DNA from 4 places in the Yokenella regensburgei genome. Region 3 is predicted to be linked to each of the others. Evidence: predicted binding sites of a transcription regulator. Region 3 holds the regulator's gene; each other region holds the start of a gene.
What was found. Region 3 encodes CRP, which controls carbon source genes, mostly activating them, when cyclic AMP is high. Its sites were predicted from a motif close to ATGTGANNNNNNTCACAT; they were not measured.
Positions count from the first base shown of each region.

Region 1 (4,197 bases), on a different contig from region 3:
CAGTATTGGAATGCAAATTCCGCGATTCTGTGCAAAAATGATTATGCGCGCGAGTTTTCTGGAATCATCCTCGCAGCTATCAAAATGCCTCTTTGTGATGGTACAATCGCGCGTTTACACTATTAAGAAACGTATCAGGAGACTCGATCATGGCCAGCAGAGGCGTAAACAAGGTGATTCTCGTCGGTAATCTGGGCCAGGACCCGGAAGTACGCTACATGCCGAATGGTGGCGCAGTTGCCAACATTACGCTGGCTACTTCCGAATCCTGGCGTGATAAAGCGACCGGTGAAATGAAAGAGCAGACCGAATGGCACCGTGTAGTGCTGTTCGGCAAGCTGGCGGAAGTGGCAGGTGAATACCTGCGTAAAGGCTCCCAGGTGTATATCGAAGGCCAGCTGCGTACCCGCAAATGGACCGATCAGTCCGGTCAGGAAAAATACACCACCGAAATCGTGGTTAACGTTGGCGGTACCATGCAGATGCTCGGTGGCCGTCAGCAGGGTGGTGCACCAGCAGGTGGCGGTCAGCAGCAGGGTGGTTGGGGTCAGCCTCAGCAGCCGCAGGGTGGCAATCAGTTCAGCGGCGGCGCGCAGTCTCGCCCGCAGCAGCAGTCTGCACCGGCGCCATCTAACGAACCGCCGATGGACTTCGACGACGACATCCCGTTCTGATCTTAACCCTGAGCGCATTCAGCTCAGCGTTAAACGAGAAAGCCCCGTATTACGGGGCTTTTTTTTCGCTGGTAGAAGCCTGGGTCTCGCTCGTGGAGGCAGCCTGCGTTGCCTTCAGCTTTTTCTCCCGTTCCTCCATGATGAGCTTGTAGGCGATATAGTATTTATAGATATTGCTGACGTAAGTTACCGTCTCGGCACCGATTTTTTCAGCGGCAAGGTATTCCACGTTGCCAAACCAGACGTTAGGGTTAAACCCGCGTTTTTTGGTCTCTACCCGTAGGCGAGCAATACGCGCTGGGCCGGCATTGTAGGAAGCGAACGAAAACAGCGCTTTGTCGATAGGCGTCATTGGCTCGTCGCCGTAGTAATGATCGATCATCCAGCGCATGTATTTCACCCCGGCATGAATGTTCGGATCCAGATTGCGAATATCTCCTACTTTCAGCTCTTTACCCGTTTTTGGCATGACCTGCATTACACCAATAGCACCAACGTGGCTGCGGACCGACTGGTTAAGACGCGATTCCTGGTACCCCTGGGCGGCCATCAACAGCCAGTCAACGCTGTAGCGATCGCCATACTTGCGGAAGATATCAATCATGGCCAGCATTTTGCGCCGTTCGCTTTCGGCTGCCGCGTTTTTCACGTATTTCGCGTTTTTTAAATAGCGCAGCAGTATGGTGTTACCCAGTTTGCTGCCCTGTCCGTTCGCTTTAACGAACTGATTGAGGAGAGCGAGCAGCTGCGGATCATCTTTTCGCACAGCCCAGGCAATCTCGGCATCATCACGCAGCACGATGTTGTCGTGTATTTGAATTTTTGGGAACACCTGTTTCCAGAAAACCGCTTTGTGCTGATCGACGATGATCAGCGGAATGAGCCCAGCACTCAGCATCTCGATCAGATCTTCATCCTCCAGAGCTTCGGGGGCCAGTTCGATCTTCACGGGGGGGAGAGAGGCTTTGGCAAAACGTGCATTCAGCGCGACCAGGCTTTCGTAATAGCTCGATGAACGGCGGACGAAGACGGTTTTACCGGAGAGCGCATCCAGATTTTCTACTTTGGGTGAAGCCGGGCCGGAGATCAGTAATTCTTTGACGTTCGGGTACAGCGGCGTGGTGAAGGTCACCTGAGTGAGACGCGATGGGGTGATGGTCAGGTTGGCGGCGGCAATATCACCTTTTCCTTCATTCAGAGCGGTAAATAGCTGATCGCGGGCAACGGGAACGAAAATAATGCGCACTTTCAAATGGCGCTGTTTAAGCTTTTTTTCCTTCGCAAGGCTGGCGTTCAGATTGCGCTCAAACTCCATGAAAATATCGTGAGTGGCACCGCGCTGGGTTCCTTTATCGATAAAAAAGAAGGTCTTGCTGTAGGTCGTCAGAACGCGGATCACGCGTCTGTCGAGCATGCCGGGCAGGTCCCCTTTCCAGGGTTGCAGCATGTCGTCTACGTTCATGGCAAGCGTTGGGCTCTCGTCCTGCGGGTCGGCCGTTTTTTCCTGTGCCGGCGCGGCATAAACGGTGCTGATGAACAGCAGACTGGCAAAACAGGCCAAAAGATAGCGGGGTAAGAAGATAGTGTTCATGGAGTGATGCTCCGAATGGTGCATCACTTCATTTTAGTCAAATTCAGGCGGTCTCGCGTAGTGAAACGGCAGGCTTCCTTAAACCGGCATCATTGGCCATTCTGGCGGTGTCTGGTTCATTACTTCGACCATCACGTCCTGAATGTTTTTCCAGACCAGCGTTAAATCGACAAGGGTGATCCCGAGCAGCCCCGTCGCGAACCAACAGGCTGAGGCGATGCCCAGCACGCTACAAATCACCGCGAGCCCGACGTAGTCAGATTTACGCAGTCGAATGTTCAGCGTACTGGCAAAAAACATCAGCAACGCGCTGACCAGCGGCCAACGAAGAAGCGTGACGCCGGTGGTGATGGAGATCATGAGCCCTTCCTCAATGAAATGAAACAGTGTTCTTGTTACACTCTAATGTGTGAACTGTATCACAATTGATGGTTTATTCGCCAGATGATGCGGCTTTTTTTTCGTCAGGAGGGCGTGAGGGGACTGAACAGATGGCGGATGAAATAGAGAATCAGACTTAACCTGATTGCATTTAGGAATTATGTACTGGCGTTTTTACAGCAAATTTGTTGTTGTTATATAACTAAATAAAAACGCAACCTGCCCTTCAGGTTTGGCTTATGGTGAAATAATATCATCATCATTAAATATTAGGATTATGCCGCGAAAAGTCGGTTGCTAATGTCTTATGATTCATGCAACTTAATCACCTGTTATCACAGCCACAGGTCAGATGCTCAGGCACACTGCAAACAGGGATATTTGGCTAAATGAATCGGAATGTGCAATACAAGATACTGAGCGTCATTGGCGTTATCATGGTAGTTCTGCTACCCGTGATGCTGGCGCTTTGGTTTGCACAAATGAGAGCCACTTCAGAAACCACCGGACAATTACATTCTATCGGTTTGCTGGCGCTCAATAAAACCGAAGTGGTTATTCAGGAGGCGGATCAGGCACGTGATGCGGCGGAGAAATATCGCGGCGAAGTGTGCACTCCCAGGCATCAGCAGGCCCTGTTAAACATCGTCCGTGGCCAGCTTTATGTTGAAGATATCATCTACGCCCAGGATAACCGATTTTTCTGTTCGACCTCTACGCACCTTCAGCATCCCTATATCATGCCGGAGGCTAATTATAAGCGTAAGCCCAACGTTTCTATTTATTATTATCGCGACACCCCTTTTTTTCCTGGCTACGCGATGACTTACATGCAGCGGGATAATTATGTCGTGGTGATTAATCCGCTCTCTTACAGTGAAGTAATTTCTGACGATGCATCGTTAACCTATGGTGTATTCGATACCAAAACTAACGCTTTTTTCTCCGTCAGCGCAAAGGCCGATCAGGCGAGACTGAGAGCCCATATCTCTGATAAAAATATCTCTTTCCAGAGCGATGGTCGTTTTTATACCGTGGTGCAGTCCGAGCGTCGCCCTATCGCCATTGTCGTTTCGACCCAGTCCGGTCGTTATTATCAAAACCTTTATCATCAGGCAACGCTAACGCTTCCGCTGGGGGCGATTTGCAGCATGCTTATTTTACTGGTGTGGTCACGCAGTCGGCAGCAATATCATTCACCGCGACGGAAGCTGCAGCGCGCATTAAATAAACGCCAGTTACGCCTGCATTATCAACCCATTATTGATATTAAAAACCACAGATGCGTTGGGGCGGAGTCTCTGCTGCGTTGGCCTGGATATAATGGGCCAGTGATGAGCCCAAGTGAGTTTATCCCGTTGGCGGAGAAAGAGGGGCTTATTGAGCAGGTAACGGATTATGTCGTCAATGAAATGTTTACGGATATGGGCCATTTCCTGGCACAGCATCCCGAGCTGTATGTTTCGATTAATCTCTCCGCTTCCGATTTTCACTCTTCACGGTTGATTGCGCAAATCTCTGAGAAAGCACGCCATTATTCCGTACAGGCAC
Region 1 covers NZ_RBIZ01000005.1:53,565-57,761, forward strand. The annotation lists gene ssb1 (single-stranded DNA-binding protein SSB1) at 150-674, shown strand; gene C7387_RS15295 (MltF family protein) at 724-2,265, opposite strand; gene C7387_RS15300 (YjcB family protein) at 2,344-2,625, opposite strand; gene C7387_RS15305 (EAL domain-containing protein) at 3,036-4,197, shown strand, end outside.
Region 1: a site for CRP is predicted at 2,673-2,690, ahead of C7387_RS15300 (YjcB family protein). Genes of this name have one in related genera too.

Region 2 (4,197 bases), on a different contig from region 3:
CAGCCCTGGCTGAATCCCGTCTGAGCGATGCTTACCGCATCACCGACAAACAGGAACGTTACGCTCAGGTTGATGCTATCAAATCTGAAGTTATCGCGACCCTGGTTGCTGAAGACGAAGCGCTGGACGCTAACGAGCTCGGCGAAATTCTGCACGCTATCGAGAAAAACGTCGTTCGTAGCCGCGTTCTGGCCGGCGAACCGCGTATCGATGGTCGTGAAAAAGACATGATCCGTGGTCTGGACGTCCGTACTGGCGTGCTGCCGCGTACTCACGGTTCCGCACTGTTCACCCGTGGTGAAACTCAGGCGCTGGTCACCGCAACGCTGGGTACTGCCCGCGATGCACAGATCATCGACGAAATCATGGGCGAGCGTACTGACAGCTTCCTGTTCCACTACAACTTCCCTCCGTACTCCGTTGGTGAGACCGGTATGGTTGGTTCGCCGAAGCGTCGTGAAATTGGTCACGGTCGTCTGGCGAAACGTGGTGTGCTGGCAGTGATGCCGACTGCGGATGAATTCCCGTACACCGTTCGTGTGGTTTCCGAAATCACCGAATCTAACGGTTCTTCTTCCATGGCTTCCGTGTGTGGTGCTTCTCTGGCACTGATGGACGCGGGCGTTCCGGTGAAAGCCGCCGTTGCGGGTATCGCGATGGGTCTGGTGAAAGAAGGCGACAACTTTGTTGTTCTGTCTGACATCCTGGGCGACGAAGATCACCTGGGCGATATGGACTTCAAAGTAGCGGGTTCCCGCGAAGGTATCTCTGCGCTGCAGATGGATATCAAAATTGAAGGTATCACCAAAGAGATCATGCAGGTTGCTCTGAACCAGGCTAAAGGTGCACGTCTGCACATCCTGGGCGTGATGGAACAGGCTATCAACGCACCGCGCGGTGATATCTCTGAATTCGCTCCGCGTATTCACACCATCAAGATCAATCCGGACAAGATCAAAGACGTTATCGGTAAAGGCGGTTCTGTTATCCGTGCCCTGACCGAAGAAACCGGCACCACCATCGAAATCGAAGATGACGGTACCGTGAAGATCGCAGCAACCGATGGCGACAAAGCGCAGCACGCGATTCGTCGTATCGAAGAAATTACTGCAGAGATCGAAGTAGGTCGTATCTATAATGGTAAAGTGACCCGTATCGTTGACTTTGGCGCGTTCGTTGCCATCGGTGGCGGTAAAGAAGGTCTGGTTCACATCTCTCAGATCGCTGATAAGCGCGTAGAGAAAGTGACCGATTACCTGCAGATGGGCCAGGAAGTACCGGTTAAAGTTCTGGAAGTCGATCGCCAGGGCCGCGTACGTCTGAGCATCAAAGAAGCAACCGAGCAGTCTCAGCCTGCTGCCGCGCCGGAAGCTCCGGCCGCGGAACAGGGCGAGTAAGGTTGCCATTTGCCCTCTGCTTCGGCAGAGGGCGTATTGACCCGGCAGGATGCCTTGTTAGCAACCGGGGAACAGGACGTTCATCCAATTGTTGTCTTCGGGAGTGGGAAATGAAGCCTTTTTTGCGCTGGTGTTTCGTTGCGACAGCACTCACGCTGGCAGGATGCAGTAATTCCTCCTGGCGGAAGAGTGAAGTCCTCGCAGTGCCACTGCAACCGACTTTACAGCAAGAAGTGATTCTGGCACGCATGGAACAAATTCTTGCCAGTCGGGCTTTAACCGATGACGAACGCGCACAGCTTTTATATGAGCGCGGAGTGTTGTATGATAGTCTCGGTCTGAGGGCACTAGCGCGTAATGATTTTTCACAAGCGCTGGCCATTCGACCGGATATGCCTGAAGTATTCAATTACTTAGGCATTTATTTAACGCAGGCAGGCAATTTTGATGCTGCTTATGAAGCGTTTGATTCTGTACTTGAGCTTGATCCAACTTACAATTACGCGTACTTAAATCGCGGCATCGCACTGTATTACGGCGGTCGCACTAAGTTAGCGCAAGATGATCTGCTGGCGTTTTATCAAGACGATCCCAATGATCCTTTCCGAAGCCTGTGGCTTTACATCGTTGAGCGGAAGCTCGATGAGAAGCAGGCACGTGAAGCACTGAAACAGCGCTTCGAGAAGTCGGATAAAGAACAATGGGGATGGAACATTGTCGAGTTCTACCTCGGTGACATTAGCGAAGCAACGCTGATGGAAAAACTGAAGGCGGACGCAACGGATAACACCTCGCTCGCTGAGCATCTCAGTGAAACCAACTTCTATTTAGGTAAGTACTACCTAAGTCTGGGGGATAAGGACAGCGCTACGGCACTGTTCAAACTGGCGGTTGCTAACAACGTTCATAACTTTGTTGAGCACCGATACGCATTGTTGGAATTGTCGCTCTTGGGCCAGGAGCAAGATGACCTGGCAGAATCGGACCAGCAATAGCTGACGAACAAATCAGCCCGAAATCTTTTTGATTGCCATCACCTTAACGGGTGAGGGCTTTATTGTTCGTTAATTCAACTAATTTGAGCCGGTTCACACTTTTCAATGAAAATTGCCGTAATTTTTCACGATGAGTTATGTAGACTGGCCGCCATTCATATTGAGGCACACGTACTACATGGCTGAATTCGAAACCACTTTTGCAGATCTGGGTCTGAAACCAACTATCCTTGAAGCACTCAACGATCTGGGTTACGAAAAACCATCCCCGATCCAGGCAGAGTGTATCCCGCATCTGCTGGGCGGCCGCGACGTTCTGGGTATGGCCCAGACCGGGAGCGGAAAAACTGCAGCGTTCTCTCTTCCGCTGCTTAACAATCTTGATCCGGAACTGAAAGCACCACAAATTTTGGTGCTGGCACCGACCCGCGAACTGGCGGTTCAGGTTGCTGAAGCAATGACGGACTTCTCTAAACATATGCGCGGCGTAAACGTGGTTGCCCTGTACGGCGGCCAGCGTTATGACGTGCAGCTGCGCGCACTGCGCCAGGGGCCGCAGATCGTCGTCGGTACGCCGGGTCGTCTGCTGGATCACCTGAAACGTGGCACCCTGGATCTCTCCAAACTGAGCGGTCTGGTGCTGGATGAAGCTGACGAAATGCTGCGCATGGGCTTCATCGAAGACGTAGAAACCATTATGGCGGAGATCCCGGACGGTCATCAGACCGCACTGTTCTCTGCAACTATGCCGGAAGCTATCCGTCGCATTACCCGCCGCTTCATGAAAGAGCCGCAGGAAGTGCGCATTCAGTCAAGCGTAACCACTCGCCCGGACATCAGCCAGAGCTACTGGACTGTGTACGGCATGCGTAAAAACGAAGCGCTGGTTCGTTTCCTGGAAGCAGAAGATTTTGATGCGGCGATTATCTTCGTTCGTACCAAAAACGCGACCCTGGAAGTGGCTGAAGCCCTGGAGCGTAGCGGTTACAACAGCGCTGCACTGAACGGTGACATGAACCAGTCCCTGCGTGAGCAGACCCTGGATCGTCTGAAAGACGGTCGTCTGGACATCCTGATCGCAACCGACGTTGCGGCACGTGGCCTGGACGTTGAGCGTATCAGCCTGGTCGTTAACTACGATATCCCGATGGATACCGAATCTTACGTTCACCGTATCGGTCGTACCGGCCGTGCGGGTCGTGCTGGCCGTGCGCTGCTGTTTGTTGAGAACCGCGAGCGTCGTCTGCTGCGTAACATCGAACGTCTGATGAAGCTGACCATTCCGGAAGTAGAACTGCCGAACGCAGAACTGCTGGGCAAACGCCGTCTGGAGAAATTCGCCGCGAAAGTACAGCAGCAGCTGGAAAGCAGCGATCTTGACCAGTACCGTGCACTGCTCGCGAAAATTCAGCCGACCGCTGAAGGCGAAGAGATGGATGTGGAAACGCTGGCTGCCGCTCTGCTGAAGATGGCACAGGGCGAACGTCCGCTGATCCTGCCGCCGGATGCACCGATGCGTCCGAAGCGTGAGTTCCGTGACCGTGACGATCGTTTCGAACGTCGTGGCGATCGTAACGATCGTGGTCCGCGTGGCGATCGTCCGGAGCGTGGTGGTGAAGACCGTCCGCGTCGCGAGCGTCGTGACGTTGGCGATATGGAACTGTACCGCATTGAAGTGGGCCGTGATGATGGTGTTGAAGTTCGTCACATCGTGGGCGCGATTGCCAACGAAGGCGACATCAGCAGCCGTTACATCGGTAACATCAAGCTGTTTGGCTCTCACTCCACTATCGAACTGCCGAAAG
Region 2 covers NZ_RBIZ01000004.1:628,768-632,964, reverse strand. The annotation lists gene pnp (polyribonucleotide nucleotidyltransferase) at 1-1,397, shown strand, start outside; gene nlpI (lipoprotein NlpI) at 1,508-2,392, shown strand; gene yrbN (protein YrbN) at 2,498-2,578, shown strand; gene C7387_RS14435 (DEAD/DEAH family ATP-dependent RNA helicase) at 2,571-4,197, shown strand, end outside.
Region 2: a site for CRP is predicted at 2,474-2,491, ahead of yrbN (protein YrbN). Genes of this name have one in related genera too.

Region 3 (4,197 bases):
GTCAATATTATGTCGCGCAAGCAGTTTAACGGCTGACCCTCCATCACCATTGACTCAGGGAGCTGTTCGCTATGTCGGCCAAACACCCGGTTATTGCAGTCACGGGCTCCAGCGGTGCCGGAACCACAACCACCAGCCTCGCATTTCGTAAGATTTTCTCCCAGCTCAAGCTCCGCGCCGCGGAGGTTGAGGGCGACAGCTTTCATCGCTACACGCGGCCGGAAATGGATATGGCTATCCGTAAGGCGCGCGACCTGGGAAAGCACATCAGCTATTTTGGCCCGGAAGCCAATGACTTTAGCCTGCTCGAACAAACCTTCCACGAGTACGGCCTGAGCGGTAAAGGCCAGTCGCGTAAATACCTGCATACCTATGATGAAGCGGTCCCCTGGGACCAGGTGCCAGGCACCTTCACGCCGTGGCAGCCGTTGCCCGAACCTACCGACGTCTTGTTCTATGAAGGCCTGCACGGCGGCGTAGTGACAAAGGATCAGGATGTCGCCCGTCATGTCGATCTGCTGGTCGGCGTGGTGCCCATCGTCAACCTTGAGTGGATCCAAAAGCTGGTGCGCGACACCGGCGAGCGCGGTCATTCGCGTGAGGCAGTGATGGATTCCGTGGTGCGCTCAATGGAGGACTACATCAACTTCATTACTCCGCAGTTTTCCCGCACCCACATTAACTTCCAGCGCGTCCCGACCGTCGATACCTCGAACCCGTTTGCCGCAAAAGGGATTCCTTCGCTTGATGAGAGCTTCGTGGTCATTCATTTCCGTAATCTGGCGGGAATCGACTACCCATGGCTGTTGGCTATGCTGCAGGGCTCGTTCATTTCACATATGAATACTCTGGTGGTACCGGGCGGGAAAATGGGGCTGGCGATGGAGCTGATCATGGCGCCGTTGGTACAGCGAATCATGGAAGGGAAAAAAATCGGATAAACCTCACCCCTCTTCCGCCGGGAAGGGGGTGAGTGACCACCCGTATTAACATCAGCCTTCAACAACCTCATAGGAATGCGTGATGTTGACGGCTTTTTCCAGCATCAATGCCACCGAGCAATACTTCTCAGCAGACAGATCCACCGCGCGAGAGACGGTTGCATCTTTCAGATCTTTACCGGTCACGATGAAGTGCAGATTGATGTGGGTGAACAGGCGCGGAGCCTCATCACGGCGCTCAGAAGTCAGCTTCACTTCACAATCCGTCACGGCCTGGCGGCCTTTTTGCAGAATAGAGACCACGTCGATGGCGCTGCATCCGCCCGCCGCCATCAGCACCATTTCCATCGGGCTTGGTGCTTTATCTCCAGAGTTGCCATCCATCAAAATCTGATGACCCGAAGCCGACTCACCAAGGAAGGTTAACCCTTCAACCCATTTCACACGCGCTTGCATATTTTTTAACTCCTGAGTTGCAATTTTCTTCACAGATTACGCGCACATAACATTTCTCGCAATGGAAGGCGACGTGCATCATGCTGAAGCGAGACACCAGGAGACATGCGGCGAAAGCTATGCTAAAACATTCGGGATGCAACAGTGTTACATTGATAAATGACATGTCTGCAGAGGACATCACATAAGGCTGCTGAATATACCGTCAGCCCACTTCCCAGGTAGCGGGAAGAATTCGATTGCAACCCAGGGGCAGAAAGACTAATGCCGCTGGAGACAGCTTATAACAGAGGATAATCGCGCATGGTGCTTGGCAAACCGCAAACAGACCCGACTCTCGAATGGTTCTTGTCTCATTGCCACATTCATAAGTACCCGTCGAAGAGCACGCTTATTCACCAGGGTGAAAAAGCAGAAACGTTGTATTACATCGTGAAAGGCTCCGTGGCTGTACTCATCAAGGATGAAGAAGGTAAAGAGATGATCCTCTCTTACCTCAACCAGGGCGATTTCATCGGTGAATTAGGCCTGTTTGAAGAAGGCCAGGAACGTAGCGCCTGGGTGCGTGCTAAAACGGCTTGTGAAGTCGCTGAAATTTCATACAAAAAATTCCGTCAGCTGATCCAGGTAAACCCGGACATCCTGATGCGTCTCTCTTCTCAGATGGCTCGCCGTCTGCAGGTAACGTCTGAGAAAGTGGGCAACCTCGCCTTCCTGGACGTAACGGGCCGCATCGCGCAGACGCTGCTGAACCTGGCGAAACAGCCGGACGCCATGACTCACCCGGACGGGATGCAGATCAAAATCACTCGTCAGGAAATCGGTCAGATCGTGGGCTGCTCCCGTGAAACCGTGGGTCGTATTCTGAAAATGCTGGAAGATCAGAATCTGATCTCCGCACACGGTAAAACCATCGTGGTTTACGGTACCCGCTAAATCATGCCAGACGGCGCGCAACCTACCTCGCGCGCCGTTTTTGTTTTATCACCCATGTGGCGCAGGCTTATCTATCACCCGGAAGTTAACTACGCACTGCGGCAAACGCTGGTGTTGTGTCTTCCTGTGGCTGTGGGTCTGATTCTCGGCCATCTCCAGCAGGGTCTGCTGTTCTCCCTCGTTCCTGCCTGCTGCAACATTGCCGGCCTCGACACGCCGCATAAACGCTTTTTTAAACGCCTGGTCGTCGGCGGCACGCTGTTTGCCGTTTGCAGCCTGATAGTCCAGCTCCTGCTGGCAAAAGACATCCCCCTGCCGCTCATCCTGACCGGCTTGACGATGATACTTGGCGTGACGGCTGAGATTAGCGCCCTGCACGCCCGCCTGCTGCCCGCGTCGCTGATTGCCTCCATCTTCACCCTAAGCCTGGCTGGAAATATGCCGGTCTGGCAGCCGCTGCTGCTGTATGCGCTGGGTACTCTGTGGTACGGGCTCTTTAACTGGTTCTGGTTCTGGATGTGGAAAGAGCAGCCGCTGCGTGAATCCCTGAGCCTGCTGTATCGCCAGCTTGCCGACTACTGTGAAGCGAAGTACAGCCTGCTTACCCAGCACACCGACCCGACCACCGCGCTGCCGCCGCTGCTCAACCGCCAGCAAAAAGCGGTCGATCTGATAAGCCAGTGTTACCAGCAATTGCACATGCTGGCAGCCAACAAAAATCGCGATTACAAACGGCTGCTGCGGGTATTCCAGATGGGGCTCGATTTACAAGAGCATATCTCCGTCAGCCTGCATCAGCCGGAAGAGGTGCAGAAACTGGTGGAGCGCAGCCACGCCGAAGCGGTTATCCGCTGGAATGCCCAGACCATTGCAGCGCGGCTGCGCGAGCTTGCTGACGATATTCTTTATCACCGCTACCCGCACCGCTTCACGATGGATAAGCAGCTTGGCGCGCTGGAGAAAATCGCACGCCAGCATCCGGACAATCCGGTAGGCCAGTTCTGCGCCTGGCATTTCAGCCGTATCGCGCGCGTTCTTCGCACCCAGCGCCCGCTCTACCCTCGTAATCTGATGGCTGACAAAGAGCGTCGCCTGCCGGTTATTCCGGCACTGAGAAGCTATCTGTCGCTGAAGTCGTCGGCGCTGCGCAGCGCCGCACGTATCAGCGTGATGCTGAGCATCGCGAGCCTGATGGGTGCCGCCCTGCACCTGCCAAAACCGTACTGGATCCTGATGACCATCCTGCTGGTCACCCAGAACGGTTATGGCGCGACGCGGGTGAGGATCGTCCACCGTGCAATCGGTACCCTCGCCGGACTGGTGATTGTGGGAAGTACCCTGCACTTCCACGTCCCGGAAGGCTATACGCTAAGTGCGATGCTCATCATCACGCTGGTCAGCTATCTGATTATTCGTAAGAACTACGGTTGGGCGACGGTGGGCTTTACGGTGACCGCGGTATACACCATCCAGCTTCTGACCCTGAACGGTGAGCAGTTTATTGTCGCTCGCTTCATCGATACCATCATTGGCTGTCTGATAGCCTTCGGCGGCATGGTGTGGCTGTGGCCACAGTGGCAGACCGGCCTGCTACGTAAAAACGCCCAGGATGCGCTGGAGGCCGATCAGGAAGCCATTCGCTTGATCCTGAGCGACGATCCGCAGGCACCGGCGCTCGCCTACCAGCGAATGCGGGTCAATCAGGCGCACAATGCGCTGTTCAACTCGCTCAATCAGGCCATGCACGAGCCCGGTTTTAACACTCAATATCTGGAAGATATGAAACTGTGGGTAACCCATAGCCAGTTTATCGTCGAGCACATCAATGCCATGACGACGCTTGCCCGCGAGCATAACTGCCTGA
Region 3 covers NZ_RBIZ01000006.1:13,425-17,621, forward strand. The annotation lists gene C7387_RS18155 (YheU family protein) at 1-36, shown strand, start outside; gene C7387_RS18160 (phosphoribulokinase) at 72-941, shown strand; gene C7387_RS18165 (OsmC family protein) at 993-1,397, opposite strand; gene crp (cAMP-activated global transcriptional regulator CRP) at 1,701-2,333, shown strand; gene C7387_RS18175 (YccS/YhfK family putative transporter) at 2,388-4,197, shown strand, end outside.

Region 4 (4,197 bases), on a different contig from region 3:
GTAACAAACGACCCCATCAACAGGAATCCTTCAAGGAACAGCAGCGGAAGCCCGCGATCGCGCCAGTGCAGACGGAAGTTAATGAAAAGGGTTTTGGGGCGCAGGGACGTCGGACGGAAGTGGCGCGAATCCGGTAGGATCTTCCAGAACATCAGCGCGGCCGCCAGGGCAAAACAACCGATAACCGCGATGGCAATGCGCCAGCCAAGGAAATCGGTAAACACCCCGGTAAGCAGACGTCCGCTCATCCCACCTATCGAGTTGCCGCTGATGTACAGCCCCATCGAGAATGCCACAAAGCTCGGGTGAATTTCTTCACTCAGATAGGTCATGCCGACCGCCGCAACGCCGCTCAGCGACAGGCCGATCAGGCCACGCATAATGAGGATCCCTTGCCAGCTGGTCATCATTGTCGAGAGCAGGGTGCAGCAGGAGGCCAGCAGCAGGGCGGTGACCATCACCTGCTTGCGGCCAATCGCGTCAGAAAGCGGGCCGGTAAACAGCAGACCAACGGCCAGCATCCCGGTAGAAATCGACAGAGAAATACTGCTGCCTGCCGGTGAAACACCGAATTCCTGCGACAGCACGGGCAGGATGGGCTGCACGCAATACAGCAGGGCAAAGGTGGCAAGGCCTGCAGAAAACAACGCGAGCGTCACGCGGATAAACGCGGGGGTGCCGCGACGGATAAATTCATTCGACTGAAGTGCAGGTTTTTCGATGACGACGCCAGTCGGGGCGGTGTCAACGGTCGTTGTACGGCTCACGAGAGATCCTTGCTAATAGGGTGTAGATAATGCGACTCAGGTCACACTCAAAGAGTATGAAATTGTAAATATTCTGTCTAATATATTAATAATCTCAAATGATACGTTTTAAATATGAATATCGAGCTGCGTCATCTACGCTATTTCATTGCCGTTGCTGAGGAACTTCACTTTGGCCGCGCCGCTGCCAGGCTCAACATCTCTCAACCCCCGCTGAGCCAGCAAATTCAGATCCTCGAGCAGCAAATTGATGCCCGCCTGCTGGCGCGCACCAACCGCAGCGTTAGCCTTACGGCGGCCGGGAGGCAGTTTCTGGCCGACAGTCGACAAATTCTCGGTATGGTGGAAGAGGCTTCCGCCCGTGCGTCCCGGCTTCATCATGGCGAAACGGGTGAGCTGCGTATCGGGTTTACCTCATCAGCACCGTTTATCGAGGCCGTTTCCTCCACGTTATCGCGGTTTCGTCACCAGTACCCGGATGTCCATCTACAGACCCGTGAAATGAACACTCGCGAGCAAATCACGCCGCTCAGCGAAGGTACTCTCGACTTAGGCTTAATGCGTAATACCCAGCTCCCGGACAACCTGACCTGGCAGGTTATTCGCCGTGAACCGCTGATGGCAATGGTGCCGCGCAGCCATCCGCTGGCGCAGCAGGAGAGCGTGAGTTTGCACGCTCTGGCCCAGGAGCCGTTCGTCTTTTTTGATCCACATGTCGGCACCGGGCTGTACGACGATATTCTCGGACTGATGCGTGAATTCAATCTGACGCCAACTATCACTCAGGAGGTGGGGGAAGCGATGACCATTATCGGCCTGGTGGCGGCTGGCCTTGGCGTATCGATTCTGCCGGCGTCATTTAAGCGAGTTCAGCTGCAGGAAATGTGCTGGCTACCCATAAAAGAAAAGCAGGCGTTATCAGAAATGTGGCTGGTATGGTCGAAGCACCATGAGCCGAGTCAGTCTGCCTTGCGTTTCCGGGAACAGTTAATTACCGCCGCAACGCACTAAAAAACGCCAACAAAAGGGGTAAAAATGTGCGGTAAATCACAAGGCTAAGTAAATATTTGACGGGTGGTATTGAAGTGTTTCACCATAGACATAAGTTTATTTCGAAGCGCGAAAATAAAGGGAGTTCAGTGGTGGTAGCCGACAGTCAGCCAGGGCATATTGATCAGATAAAGCAGACTAACGCCGGGGCGGTATACCGCCTGATCGATCAGCTCGGGCCGATATCACGCATTGACCTCTCCCGATTTGCGCAACTGGCACCCGCCAGTATCACCAAAATTGTTCGCGAGATGCTGGAAGCGCACCTGGTGCAGGAGACGGAAATCCAGGAGCCCGGCAGCCGTGGCCGCCCGGCGGTAGGGCTGATGGTGGAAACCGAAGCCTGGCATTATCTTTCGTTGCGCATCAACCGGGGGGAGATCCATCTCGCGTTGCGCGATCTCAGCAGCAAAGTGGTCGTTGAAGAACAACTCCCGTTGCCCGAGCAGGATACCCAGCCTTTCCTCAACCGCATCATCACGCATATTGACCAGTTTTTTATCCGCCACCAGAAGCAGCTGGAACGTCTGACCGCCATTGCCATCACCCTGCCGGGGATTATTGATACCGAGCACGGCATCATTCATCGCATGCCGTTCTATGACGACGTTAAAGAAATGCCGCTTGGCGAAGCGCTGGAGTCCCACACCGGCGTACCGGTATACATTCAGCATGACATCAGCGCCTGGACCATGGCGGAATCGCTGTTTGGCGCTTCCCGCGGGGCGCGCGACGTGATTCAGGTGGTTATTGACCATAACGTTGGCGCAGGGGTTATTACTGACGGTCGTCTGCTGCATGCGGGCAGCAGCAGCCTGGTGGAGATTGGCCACACTCAGGTCGATCCTTACGGTAAGCGTTGCTACTGCGGTAATCATGGATGCCTTGAGACCATTGCCAGCGTTGAAAGCGTGCTTGAGCTGGCGCAGGTAAGAATGGGGCAATCGATGAGCTCGTTGTTGCACCAGAAACCGTTAAGCGTGGAGTCGCTCTGTCAGGCGGCGCTGCAGGGGGATCTGCTGGCGAAAGATATTATCAGCGGTATCGGCACCAACGTGGGCCGCATCCTCGCGATTATGGTCAATTTATTCAACCCGCAAAAAATACTGATTGGCTCGCCGTTCAATCAGGCCGCCGACATCCTGTTCCCGGCCATTAGCGACTGCATTCACCGCCAGTCTTTGCCTGCATACAGCCGTCATATTTCGGTTGAAAGCACCCAGTTCTCCAATCGGGGAACCATGGCGGGCGCCGCGCTGGTAAAAGATGCGCTGTATAATGGATCTTTGTTGATACGACTGTTACAGGGTTAACAAATTCTGATTGTCGACAAAAAAATTGCGCTATCTCAAGCTGTGCATAACGCCCATCGCGTAGACTTTCACTCTTCTTAATTATTTCCTTTGGTTATAGACGACTCACGTGAAAGCCCAATTAATGAATGGGTTGACGGGAATGGGTGTCTTCAATTTCACCAGCATAGCTGTGGAGTAAGTAATGCTTAAGCGTTTCTTTGTAACGGGTACTGATACTTCTGTCGGGAAAACGGTGGTTTCCCGCGCGCTACTGCAGGCGTTGGCGGCCAGCGGTAAAAGCGTGGCAGGATACAAGCCGGTTGCCAAGGGCTGTAAAGAGACGCCTGATGGTCTACGCAATCGGGACACGCTGGTGCTCCAGAGCGTCTCAACGCCGGAATTACCCTACGAGGCCGTAAACCCGCTGGCGCTCAGCGAAGATGAGAGCAGCGTGGCGCACAGTTGCCCTGTTAACTATTCGCTGCTGTCGAACGGCCTTTCGCAGCTGAGTGGCCAGGTTGAACATGTTGTGGTTGAGGGTACCGGCGGCTGGCGCAGCCTGATGAACGATCTGCGTCCGCTTTCTGAATGGGTGGTGCAGGAGCAGCTGCCTGTTGTGATGGTGGTGGGCATTCAGGAAGGGTGTATCAATCATGCGCTGCTGACGGCTCAGGCCATTGCCAGCGATGGTCTGCCACTCATCGGCTGGGTCGCTAATCGCATCAACCCGGGTCTGGCGCATTACGCCGAAATCATCGAGGTGCTGAGCAAGAAACTGCCGGCCCCGCTGATTGGCGAACTGCCGTACCTGCCGCGCGCTGAACAGCGTGATCTGGCACATTACGTTGATTTATCTATCCTCGGCAGTGTGCTGGCGGTAGATAGAGTCTTTGCGTAGGGTTCGCGAGAGTACCGACGCCACCACGCACGCCATTAATAATCCGGGCAGTAACGTATACTGCCCGGTCATTTCACAGATCATCAGCGTCGACATAATCGGCGCATGCGTGGTTGCTGCCAGCAGCGTCGCCATTCCGGTAAGCCCCATCAACACGACCATCTGCGTATTTTCCGGCATCAACAAG
Region 4 covers NZ_RBIZ01000003.1:1,228,219-1,232,415, reverse strand. The annotation lists gene C7387_RS06170 (MFS transporter) at 1-767, opposite strand, end outside; gene C7387_RS06165 (LysR family transcriptional regulator) at 882-1,778, shown strand; gene mlc (sugar metabolism global transcriptional regulator Mlc) at 1,910-3,130, shown strand; gene bioD (dethiobiotin synthase) at 3,315-4,010, shown strand; gene clcB (voltage-gated ClC-type chloride channel ClcB) at 3,963-4,197, opposite strand, start outside.
Region 4: a site for CRP is predicted at 1,803-1,820, ahead of mlc (sugar metabolism global transcriptional regulator Mlc). Genes of this name have one in related genera too.